DNA from 3 places in the Pseudomonas sp. LG1E9 genome. Region 2 is predicted to be linked to each of the others. Evidence: predicted binding sites of a transcription regulator. Region 2 holds the regulator's gene; each other region holds the start of a gene.
The links. The regulator FliA, encoded in region 2, starts transcription of late flagellar genes. The targets are predictions, from matches to a motif close to CTAAAGTTTNNNNNNNNNNNGCCGNTAA.
Positions count from the first base shown of each region.

Region 1: DNK50_RS02445 (methyl-accepting chemotaxis protein) is a predicted target of FliA. The motif match lies at 2,142-2,169, and genes of this name have one in related genera.
Region 3: flgM (flagellar biosynthesis anti-sigma factor FlgM) is a predicted target of FliA. The motif match lies at 2,649-2,676, and genes of this name have one in related genera.

Region 1 is NZ_CP029983.1:470,220-474,280, forward strand. It holds gene DNK50_RS02440 (YifB family Mg chelatase-like AAA ATPase) at 1-29, shown strand, start outside; gene DNK50_RS02445 (methyl-accepting chemotaxis protein) at 66-2,042, opposite strand; gene DNK50_RS02450 (LysR substrate-binding domain-containing protein) at 2,220-3,140, opposite strand; gene DNK50_RS02455 (NorM family multidrug efflux MATE transporter) at 3,292-4,061, shown strand, end outside.
Region 2 is NZ_CP029983.1:5,071,033-5,075,093, reverse strand. It holds gene flhF (flagellar biosynthesis protein FlhF) at 1-902, shown strand, start outside; gene fleN (flagellar synthesis regulator FleN) at 1,009-1,842, shown strand; gene fliA (RNA polymerase sigma factor FliA) at 1,839-2,579, shown strand; gene DNK50_RS23150 (chemotaxis response regulator CheY) at 2,750-3,124, shown strand; gene DNK50_RS23145 (protein phosphatase CheZ) at 3,143-3,931, shown strand; gene DNK50_RS23140 (chemotaxis protein CheA) at 3,943-4,061, shown strand, end outside.
Region 3 is NZ_CP029983.1:5,413,555-5,417,615, reverse strand. It holds gene DNK50_RS24805 (MFS transporter) at 1-867, shown strand, start outside; gene DNK50_RS24800 (flagellar brake protein) at 930-1,679, opposite strand; gene DNK50_RS24795 (flagella synthesis protein FlgN) at 1,776-2,246, opposite strand; gene flgM (flagellar biosynthesis anti-sigma factor FlgM) at 2,295-2,612, opposite strand; gene flgA (flagellar basal body P-ring formation chaperone FlgA) at 2,753-3,517, opposite strand; gene DNK50_RS24780 (chemotaxis protein CheV) at 3,598-4,061, shown strand, end outside.

The sequences.
Region 1 (4,061 bases), 1.6 Mb from region 2:
TGCAATACCGCCCGGCTGCGATCAATTGAGCCTGGCGCCTCCCACATTTTTGTACCGCAATGGCTTCAGCGAAAGCGATCCACTTCATGCCGCAAGCCAGCCGCCAACGTCTCCAGTTCCTTGGCTGTAATCGCCAGGTTCGACACCACTTCCCGCTGCTCGCTGTTGGCCAGCGCGATGCTCTGCAAGTTGCTGCTGAGCAACGTCGCGGTGCTGCTTTGCTCTTGGGTTGCCGTGGTAATCGCCGCGAACTGCTGACCGGCCGAACGGCTTTGTTCGTCGATACGCGCCAGGGCCGAGGCCACGTCGGCGTTGCGCGACAGGCCTTCCTGCATCAGCGTGTTGCCGTGTTCCATGGTGCTGATGGCATTACCGGTCTCCCGCTGGATGCTCTGGATCATCCCGGAGATTTCATCGGTGGCTTCGCGGGTACGCGAGGCCAGGTTACGTACTTCGTCAGCCACCACGGCAAACCCACGACCTTGCTCACCGGCGCGAGCCGCCTCGATGGCGGCGTTGAGCGCCAGCAGGTTGGTCTGCTCGGCGATGGAGGTGATCACACCGACGATGCCGCCGATTTCCTGGGAGCGCTGGCCGAGGGTATTGATCACCGTGGCCGTGCTGTTCAGCGCGGTCGCGATATGCTCCAGCGACGACGACGCCTCTTGCATCGAGGTGCGGCCGATACGGGTTTGCTGGGCATTCTCTTGGGCCAGACGCTCGGTGTTGCCCATGTTGTCGGCGATATTCAGCGACGTTGCACTGAACTCTTCCACCGCGCCAGCCATGCTGGTGATTTCGCCGGACTGCTGCTCCATGCCGTCATAAGCCCCGCCGGACAACCCGGACAGCGCCTGGGCACGGCTGTTGACCTCTTCGGCCGCCTTGCGGATGTGAGAAACCATGGTCGACAGCGCTTCACCCATCTGATTGAAGCTGCGGGCCAGTTGGCCGATTTCATCATGGCTGGACACGTTGAGACGCGCACTCAAGTCGCCCGCGCCCAAGGCTTCGGCCTGGCGCACCAGGTCGCTCAACGGTTGCAGTTTGCTGCGCAGCAGCCACACCGTAGCGCCTACCGCCAGCAGCATCGCCAGCACGCTGCCGATCACCAGGCGAATGCCTACTGCCCAGGTCACCGCGCGGATTTCAGCCTTCGGCATGCTCGCGACCACGGCCCATGGGCCGCCATCGAAGGGCACCGAAACGCTGTAGAAGTCTTCGTTCTTGTCGCTCCAGAAGCGGCCTTTGCCTGGGGTCTTGGCCAAGTCCAACATCACAGGAACCGCTTGATCCAACGCCTGCACACCGGCTGGCGGCACCAGCCAGCGCTTCTGCTCGTCGAGCAACGCCAGGGAACCGGTATGGCCGATGCGGAAGCGCTTGAGGTTCTCGAACTGCGCGGCCTGGGCGTCGGTGTAGTCAAAACCGATGAACAGCACGGCGATCACTTTGCCGCTGGTGTCGCGCACGGGGCTGTACTGAGTCATGTAGGAGCGGTCGAACAACACCGCGCGGCCGATATACGCCTGCCCACCGAGCACACGCTGGTAAGCAGGGCCCTGGCGGTCAAGCACAGTGCCAATGGCGCGGCTGCCGTCCTGCTTGGTCAGGGAGGTGCTGACGCGGACAAAGTCGTCGCCGCTGCGCACGAACACGGTGGCCACGCCGCCGGACATCTGCTTGAACTCATCCACTTCAGTGAAGTTGTTGTTGAGCACTTCGCTGCCCAGCAACAAGCTCGGCGTCTGGACCCCGGCCACCGCGACCATCTGGTCTGCCTGCACCCGCAACCCGGCGCTGAAGCGCTTCTCAAACAGTCCGGTCAGACGCTGGGTGCTCTCGCGCAACGTGCTGTGGAACGTATTGAGTTGGTCGGCGAGCAATCGCGCTTCGCTGGCCAGGTGCTCTTCGCGGGTATCGAGGTTGGCGGAATCAAGGGAACGCAAGGCGAACACGGTACTGCCGCCGATGGCGACAGCCAGAATCACGGCTAATGCGAGGCCTAACTGCGAGGCGATCCGGGCGCGGGGTTGAGACATGACAGCTCCTGGCCGAGGCCAGGATCATCCTGATCTCATAGCGCTGCTCGGCAAATTATCTGGTGGGAAACGTTGGAGCACGATGGTTCCAACACACCTACTTCGGCTGCGCCTGGCAATACTTGAGCGAATCGCAGGGGTATCACGCAAACGGTTGCGTGATAAGGCGCGAACCCTTCAATTGAGGCGTTCGACGGCAGGTAAAACCATGGAATGCACCTCGCTCTGGAGGAAATCCGCCAGGCGCCGCAAGCGTTCACCACCCGGACGGGTTTTCGGCCACACCAGATAGTAACTTTCCCCACTCGCAACCGCCGTCGGCCACGGCAGACTCAAGCGTCCCTGCGCGACATCTTCGGCCACCATCAGCAGATCGCCCATGGACACGCCATAACCACGAGCGGCAGCAATCATGCCCAGTTCAAGCGTATCGAACACCTGCCCGCCCTTGAGCGATACCTGGTTCGACAGCCCCATGCGCTCCAGCCATTTGCGCCAGTCCCTGCGGTCGGGCGTGGGGTGCAGCAACTCGGTAGCGGCCAGGCGATTTACGTCCCAAGGGCCATCGTTCAACAGGTTCGGCGCGCCCACGGGTATTAACAACTCAGGGAACAAGTAGCTGGCTTCCCAGTCCGCCGGAAAGTGCCCATAGCTCAACAGCACCGCACAGTCGAAAGGCTCTTGATTGAAATCCACTTCATCCACATTCATCCAGGCGCTGGTCAGTTGCACTTCATTGCCCGGTTGTAACGCCCGAAAGCGGCTGAGCCGCGCCAACAACCAGCGCATGGTCAGGGTGGACGGCGCCTTCATGCGCAGGATGTCATCCTCGGCGTTCAGGGTATGGCAGGCCCGTTCCAGCGCCGCGAACCCCTCGCGCACACCGGGCAACAGCAGGCGCGCTGATTCGGTGAGCTGAAGGTTACGGCCACTTCGCTGGAACAGGCGGCAGGCGAAATGCTCTTCCAGCGTGCGGATATGTCGGCTCACCGCACTCTGGGTAATCGACAGTTCTTCGGCGGCACGGGTAAAGGAGTTATGCCGGGAGGCTGCTTCAAATGCCCGTAACGCATAAAGAGGAGGAAGACGACGCGACATAAGGAAAGCTCCGACAGCAGAACGCCTAAACCCTACCAGAATCAATCTGGCATGAGTTTTAATCATGCGAATGATCGCTTTTATCCCTTTGTGCAATGGGCTGAGAGGGCCGAGAATCAAACCCTCCCGAACCTCCGACTTTCTGAGTGTGATGATCATGCAGCATCCGGCACGTACCGAACTCTGGGCCATCCTGCGGCTGTCAGGGCCGTTGATTGCTTCCCAGTTGGCGCACATGCTGATGGTGCTGACCGACACCCTGATGATGGCGCGCCTGAGCCCCGAAGCCTTGGCCGGTGGAGGCCTGGGTGCGGCTAGCTATTCGTTCGTGTCGATCTTCTGCATTGGGGTAATCGCCGCCGTGGGCACCTTGGTGGCGATCCGTCACGGCGCCGGCGACATCGAAGGTGCTACCCGCCTGACCCAGGCCGGGCTGTGGCTCGCCTGGCTGATGGCGCTGGCCGCGGCGCTGCTGCTGTGGAACCTCAAGCCGGTGCTGCTGATGTTCGGCCAGACCGACACCAACGTGCAGTCGGCGGGGCAATTTCTGACCATGCTGCCATTTGCCCTGCCCGGCTACCTGAGTTTCATGGCCTTACGCGGCTTCACCAGCGCCATCGGCAAGGCCACCCCGGTGATGGTGATCAGCCTCGGCGGCACGGTGCTGAACTACCTGCTCAATCACGCGTTGATCGAAGGCATGTTCGGCCTGCCGAAACTCGGCTTGATGGGTATTGGCCTGGTCACCGCCATCGTCGCCAATGGCATGGCCCTGACATTGATGTGGTACATCCGCAGCAACCGCGCTTACGCCGCCTACCCGCTAAGCGCCGGCCTGCTGCGCCTCAATACCCAATACCTGCGTGAATTGTGGCGCCTGGGCCTGCCGATTGGCGGCACCTACGCGGTCGAAGTCGGGCT
Region 2 (4,061 bases):
TGCGCGAACTGCTCGAAGTGCAGCTCGGCTCACTGGCCTGGACGCAACTGCAAGGCAGCAAACCGCAACAGGCCAACCTGTGGCGCCGCCTGCAACGCATCGGCTTGTCCGGCCCGTTGTCCCGCGACCTGCTGGCCCTGACCACCGAAATCGAAGAACCACGCCAGGCCTGGCGCATGTTGCTGGCCCACTTGGCGCGGATGATCACTACCCCGGAAATCGAACCCCTGGAAGAGGGCGGTATCATTGCCATGGTCGGCCCTGCCGGCATGGGCAAGACCACCACCCTGGCCAAGCTGGCAGCGCGTTATGTGCTCAAGTACGGCGCGAACAACATCGCGCTGGTGAGCATGGACAGCTACCGCATCGGCGCCCAGGAGCAACTCAAGACGTTGGGCCGCATCCTCAATGTGCCGGTGACCCACGTCGACCCGGGCCAATCCCTGGCCAACGCCCTCGACCCGCTGCTGCGCAAGCGCGTGGTGCTGATCGACACCGCTGGCCTGCAAGCCAGCGACCCGGCGTTGCGCATGCAGCTGGAAAGCCTGGCCGGGCGTGGCATCAAGTCGAAAAATTACCTGGTGCTTGCAACCACCAGCCAGAAACAGGTTCTTACCGCTGCGTACCATAGCTACAAGCGCTGCGGCCTGGCCGGTTGCATCCTGACCAAACTGGATGAAACCGCCAGCCTGGGCGAAGTGTTGAGCCTGGCTATCAGCCATGAACTACCGGTTGCCTACCTGACCGACGGGCCGCGGATCCCGGATGATCTGCATCTGCCGCGCCGTCATCAGTTGGTCAGCCGCGCCGTCAGCGTGCAAATGCAAGAAGAGCCTAGCGAGGAAGCGATGGCCGATATGTTCGCCGACCTCTACCACAACCCGGCAAAACGGGTCGGTTGAAGTCAGGATGAACACCGTGAAATGTACCTACATCGATGGTCTGCAAGCGATTCACGCGGCCAAGCCATGTAGCCTGCGTCTAAGCAAGACAAGGTAAAGAAATAAAATGGGCAGCATGCATCCCGTACAGGTGATCGCGGTGACCGGCGGCAAAGGTGGCGTCGGGAAAACTAACGTGTCAGTGAATTTGTCCCTGGCCCTGGCAGAGCTTGGCCGTCGCGTCATGCTGCTGGACGCTGACCTGGGGTTGGCGAACGTCGACGTTCTGCTGGGACTGACGCCCAAACATACCCTTGCCGATGTGATCGAAGGGCGCTGCGAGCTGCGCGATGTGCTGCTGCAGGGCCCCGGTGGGATCCGCATCGTGCCGGCCGCCTCTGGCACCCAGAGCATGGTGCACCTGAGCCCGGCGCAACATGCCGGCCTGATCCAGGCATTCAGTGATATCGGCGACAACCTCGACGTGCTGGTGATCGACACCGCCGCCGGGATCGGCGAGTCCGTGGTCAGCTTCGTGCGCGCCGCGCAGGAAGTGTTGCTGGTGGTCTGCGATGAACCCACCTCGATCACCGACGCCTACGCCCTGATCAAACTGCTTAACCGTGACTACGGCATGAACCGCTTCCGCGTCCTGGCCAACATGGCCCAGAGCCCGCAGGAAGGGCGCAACCTGTTCGCCAAGTTGACCAAGGTCACGGATCGCTTTCTCGATGTCGCCTTACAATACGTCGGCGCAGTTCCCTACGACGAGTGTGTGCGCAAGGCTGTGCAAAAGCAGCGTGCGGTCTACGAAGCGTTCCCTCGTTCCAAATGCGCACTGGCGTTCAAGGCTATTGCCCAGAAGGTCGATACCTGGCCGTTGCCCGCCAACCCACGGGGGCATCTGGAGTTTTTCGTCGAGCGATTGGTACATCAGACGAGCGCAGGACCGGTGCTATGACAGCGAACGGCTACAACGCCTACAAGAAGTCTGCCCGTGACAGTCAGGGTGAGTTGATTGAGCGCTATGCGCCGCTGGTCAAGCGTATCGCCTATCACCTGTTGGCACGCCTGCCTGCCAGCGTGCAGGTCGAAGACCTGATCCAGGCCGGCATGATCGGCTTGCTCGAAGTGTCGACCAAATACGACGCCAGCAAAGGCGCGAGTTTCGAGACGTATGCGGGCATCCGCATCCGTGGCGCGATGCTCGATGAGGTGCGTAAAGGCGATTGGGCACCGCGTTCGGTGCACCGCAATACGCGCATGGTCAGTGACGCAATTCGTGCAATTGAAGCAAAAACCGGCCGCGACGCTAAAGATCACGAAGTTGCGGCCGAACTCCAATTGAGTCTCGACGATTACTACGGGATTTTGAACGATACCTTGGGCAGCCGCCTGTTCAGTTTCGACGACCTGTTGCAGGACGGCGAACACGAAGGGTTGCACGAGGACGGCGCGAGCGCGCACATGGAGCCGTCACGTGACCTGGAGGATGAACGCTTCCAGGGCGCATTGGCGGACGCCATTGCCAACTTGCCCGAGCGCGAGCGGTTAGTGTTGGCGCTGTACTACGACGAAGAGCTGAACCTCAAGGAAATCGGTGAGGTCCTGGGGGTCAGCGAATCGCGTGTCAGCCAGTTGCACAGCCAATGCGCAGCCCGCTTGCGGGGGCGTTTGGGAGAGTGGCGAGCGCGCTGACAGGCAGTGTGGGGAGCACTGCAAAGCGATACCGCGATGGTGATAGGCCGTCGCGGGTTCGATCCGTGGTGCCCCCGGCAGTCCTTTTTGTGTAATGCCTGTTGATTGAAATGGCGCGTCCAGGTGCTGGGCGCGTTTAAGACTGCTTGGAGGTCGAATTGGACAAGAACATGAAAATCCTCATCGTTGATGACTTCTCAACGATGCGGCGGATCATAAAAAACCTGTTGCGTGACCTTGGGTTCACAAACACGGTCGAGGCGGATGACGGCCTTACGGCGATTCCGATCCTCAACAGCGGGAGCATCGACTTTCTGGTAACGGACTGGAACATGCCGGGCATGACGGGCATCGACTTGTTGCGCCACGTGCGCGCCGACGAAAAATTGCGCAGTCTTCCCGTGTTGATGGTAACCGCCGAAGCCAAGCGTGAGCAGATCATCGAAGCCGCCCAAGCCGGGGTCAACGGTTACGTGGTCAAGCCATTCACTGCACAGGCCTTGAAAGAGAAGATCGAAAAGATCTTTGAACGCATCCACGGCTAATGCCATCGCGGGGGAGCTATGGAGCATAACGAATCGTCACAGGGAGACTTCGAGTCCACCCTGAAAAAGCATGCTCACCAGTTGGTCGACAGCCTTGAAAAAGGCCATTTCGGCGACGCGGTGCAGTTGATCCATGAGCTCAACCAGACCCGTGACCGCGGCCTGTACCAGGAAGTGGGCAAGCTCACACGCGAGCTGCACAGTGCGATCGTCAATTTTCAGATTGACCCGCACATGCCCCAGGCCGAAGAAATCTCGCAGATCACTGATGCCACCGAACGCCTGTCCTATGTGGTCAGGCTGACCGAGGCCGCGGCCAACCGCACCATGGACCTGGTGGAAAACGCCACGCCTCTGGTCAATGGCATGGCCACTGAAGCCCAGGCGCTTAGCGTTGACTGGGGCCGCTTCATGCGTCGTGAAGTGGGGGCTGAAGAGTTTCGTGAATTGGCCCGTCGGGTTGACGGTTTCCTGTCGCGCAGCGAACAGGAAAACCGCACGGTCGCCAGCAACCTCAATGACATCCTGCTGGCCCAGGATTACCAGGACCTCACTGGTCAGGTGATCAAGCGCGTGACCCAGTTGGTCACCGAAGTGGAAAGCAATCTGCTCAAATTGGTGCTCATGGCTGGCCAGGTAGACCGTTTTGCCGGCATCGAACATGACCGCGAAGCGATCCTCTCTGAAAAAGATCCACAAAAACATCTCGCCAAGGGTGAAGGTCCGCAGATTCATGCCGATAAACGTGAAGACGTTGTGTCAGGTCAGGATGACGTAGATGACCTGTTATCCAGTTTAGGCTTCTAAGGAGCACCCACATGAGCTTCGGCGCCGATGAAGAGATCCTTCAGGATTTCCTTGTAGAGGCCGGCGAAATTTTAGAGCAACTGTCCGAACAACTGGTCGAGCTGGAAAGCCGACCGGATGATGCGAACCT
Region 3 (4,061 bases), 340 kb from region 2:
GTGCCGGTGGCCATGACTCGGCGCATTCACCCGGCCCCCCTGCATCCGGCGCCGATGGAGCCGCGCTTCTTCATAAAGCGCGTGCCGCAGTCGCTGAGTACGGTGTTGGGCGCGGGGCTGATTGTTGGTTCGTTCTACGGCCTGGCGCCGCTTTATGCATCTCAGCAGGGGCTGACGACGGAGCAAGTCGGTCTGTTCATGGGTAGCTGCATTTTTGCCGGGCTGCTGGTGCAGTGGCCGTTGGGTTGGTTGTCGGATCGCTATGACCGTGCGCTGCTGATCCGTTGCTTTGCCCTGTGCCTGGCGGTGGCGGCATTACCGCTGGCGATCATGACCCAGGTGCCGCTGGAAGTGCTGTTCGTCGCGGGATTCCTGTGTTCCCTGGTGCAGTTCTGCCTGTACCCGCTGGCGGTGGCGTTTTCCAATGACCATGTGGAAGGCGATCGTCGGGTGTCGCTGACCGCCATGCTGCTGGTGACTTATGGCGTCGGCGCGAGTATCGGGCCGTTGCTGGCTGGTGTGATCATGAAGATGTTCGGCAGTCATATGCTGTATGCCTTCTTCAGCCTGTGTGCGTTGATCCTGGTATGGCGCATCCGGCCGAAGGCGGTGACCAACCTGCATCAGGTGGAAGACGCACCGCTGCATCACGTGGCGATGCCCGACAGCATGTCGAGTTCGCCGCTGGTGGCCGCGCTTGACCCGCGCGTCGATGAGCAAGTGGTACAGGAGCAGATGCAGACTGTCCCCGACCCCGAGCCGCAAGTTGATCCGCAGCCGCCGGTGGACGAGCCCGCCTTTGTTGGGCCCCCGGAACCCCTGGGGCCAGAGGAACATCCTCACGACTTGAGCAGGGCGCGCCCCTGAAAGCAAAAAACGGGCAGATCCCCTAAGGGGCTGCCCGTTTTTTTTGCCGCGATCTTCAAGGATTAAAAATCGTCGTCCTTGTCGAAGCGTCGCGCTTCACGCTGCAATTGGTATACAAAGCGCTCGACCTGACGCTGCACCAGGCCGCTCATGTTGTGGAAGCGCACACCGGCGAAGGTGGTGTTGATCTTGTCTTCGAAGTGCAGGTACCGCAGTTCGACCGAGGTCGTCATGCTGCCAAACGGCAGGGCGGCGACAAAGCGGTCGTAGACCTGGCCCAGTTGCAACCGCTCGGAGATGTCGCCTTCAAAGCGCAGTTTGCAGCCGGTGGCGGAGATATCCAGCAATTTGCCGTTGACCGGCGCCTTGAGTTTTTCGCCGCCGAGTTCGATGTTCACCAATTGCGCCAGCTTCAGCGCGGCGCGGAAGGCGTTGCGGCGCTGATGGTAGACCACCTCGTCCGGCAGGCTGCCGGTGTAGATACGGTGGCCATCTTTTTCGCTGATGGTCAGGGTGCCGCTGCTTTCCCAGGCGACGCGCACGCCGTCGTGGAAGCCTTCGATACGGAAGGGTTCACCGTTTTCGAGGTAGCGTTCGCCATCACGGGGGATCATTTCGTCCAGCGCCAGCGTGTTGCTGTCGCGGTTGACGTCCACCAGATAGCTCTGGAAGCGCTGGCTGCGCTCGTGGAAGGTGATGATCAGCGGGTCATGGCTGTCTTGCAGCATCCGCAAGGTGCCGGCGATTTCCAGAGGCGTGGTGAGGACCTTCGGTGGCTGCGGGGCATCTTCCGCATTAAGGGCGTTGAACACGGTTCTTCCATCTCCAGACAAAATACGACTACACGCAAGAACCGGCATTTTGCCAGCATGTGGCGCGCCTTGGATAGGGCGCACGGTAAACCGGCGTCAGGCTTGGCTGCGGGTGCTTGGCTTGACCAGGCGCGAGGTGGAACCTTGGGCGTTATACAGTGCCGGCGGCTCGCCGCCGTGGAGTATACGCAACTGGTTGGCGGTCGTGGCTTGCTGAAGCTGGATCGATTGACCGTTAAGCAGGTTGGCTTCCTGGCACTGGGCGAGCACTTGATTGAGTTCTTTGCTCTGGCTCAGTAACTGATCGCCGACCGAAGAGTGGCTGGCCAACTGCGCCAGGCCATCGTGGTCTGCCGGCAAGCCAAGGCTGATCAGGATCTGGCTGCGTTTTTTGCCATGCTGTTCCAGCAGGACAATCAACGACTGCTTGCGCGCCAGAATTTCTTCCAGCAGCGGCATATCCCGGCCGTAAAGGGCCAGTGACTCTTCTCTTAGCAGCTCCAGCAATTGTTGCGTCGGCGCTAGATCATCAATGATCAGTTGCAGCAAATGTTCGTCGTGATGCATGGCTGGCCTTGGGTTTTAAGCGTCCAAAAGCCCTGCGCAGGCCTTTGCCTAGCGCTCGGCTTCGAAATTAAGCAGCTTGCTGGCTACACGGTTGCTGTCGACTTTATAGCTGCCATCGGCGATTGCCTGTTTCAATTCGGCCACACGGGCTTTATTGACCACCGGTTGATCGCGCAGCGAGTCAGTGACCTTCTGCAACTGTTGAGCCTCATTGCTCAGGTGTACGGATTCCCCGCTCTGGCTGGCCTGTTCTGCCTTGGCGGGCAGTGGCGGGGCCTTGGCTTCTACGCTTTCCTTGGTGCCGGTGGTACGCGTAGTGCCTGACGTTGCCGGGGTGTTATTTAAACGACTGAAATCGATGACCATGATAAAAAACCTCTGGGTATTTGGACGCTTGCCATGTTTTCGGCCATACCCGGATAAACTTTAGACGCAAATGACAATAAATCTGCGTATGGGCTACCTCCTGCACAGTGTAGGAAAACCCGGCGTCCTGTACCAGTCATCTATAGAGCGACCTCGACTTGCCCTGGGGCTGTTACCCGCGCCTTGATCACGCGGTTGGAGTTGAGGTTCTTGACGCGAATCTGTTCACTCATGCCGCCATTGGACAGCGCTTCACCGGGCATTTTCACGTTCAGCGTACCGCTGCTGGCGGAAATCACCACCTGGTCGCCCTTGCGAATTACCTCGGCCTGCTCCAGATGCACCAACGTGATGACCTGGTCGGTGACCACTGGTCGGGTTAATTTTTGCCCGACGGCCTGGTCCACAGACGTCAAGTAGCCCTGGCTGATCAGGCTGATGTCGCGTTCGCGCAGTACAACGTCCTCAAAACCGATGATGCCGGTGCGTTTGAGCGGCCGGGCCACTACCACTACATCGCGGAACAGCTTGACCTGAGCCGGCACAAACACCGTCCAGGGCGAGGCGCCGTCGCAGCGCACCCGCACCGTTACGCGGCCGATGGGCTGGGCGGGGCTTTCCAGGGTGGCTGTCAATTCCTTGTCGCACATGGGCATGCGCAGCCGTGGGTCCAACTGGTTGACCTGGATTTCATAACGCCCTGGTGTCTGGGTGGTTGCCAGATAATCTTCTACAGTGAACTCAAGAAAGCCCTGAGTGACGCCGATAAGTAGATCAGGCAAGGTGACGTTATCTGCGCGGGCCGTGGTGTTCAGGCTCAACGCAAGCAGCGCCACCAAGGCGCAGAGCAATCTGCGGTCCTGTGGGAATCGAAGGCGTCGGGAAACTGTCGTTTTAATATCCATGGCCAATAAATAGCAAAGCTCGTGCCGTTTAGTGTTGGGTGCGCGTCGCACCTTCAAGGTTTTAGCGTAGGAGTCTGGGCATGGCAGGAGTAATGGATTCAGTAAACCAGCGCACACAGCTGGTAGGGCAGAATCGCCTGGAGTTGTTGCTTTTTCGCCTGGATGGCAAGCAGCTGTATGGCATCAACGTGTTCAAGGTGCGGGAAGTGCTGCAATGTCCCAAGCTGACGATCATGCCCAAGTCCAGCCCCGTGGTGTGTGGCGTGGCCAACATCCGTGGCGCGACCATCCCGATTCTTGACCTGGCCCTGGCCACCGGTTCGGCTGGCCTGCAGGACCGCGAAAACCCGTTCGTGATCATCACCGAGTACAACACCAAGACCCAGGGTTTCCTGGTGCGCTCGGTGGAGCGCATCGTCAACATGAACTGGGAAGAGATTCATCCGCCGCCCAAGGGCACCGGCCGCGACCACTACCTCACGGCAGTGACGCGGGTCGATAACCAATTGGTGGAAATCATCGACGTGGAGAAGATCCTCGCTGA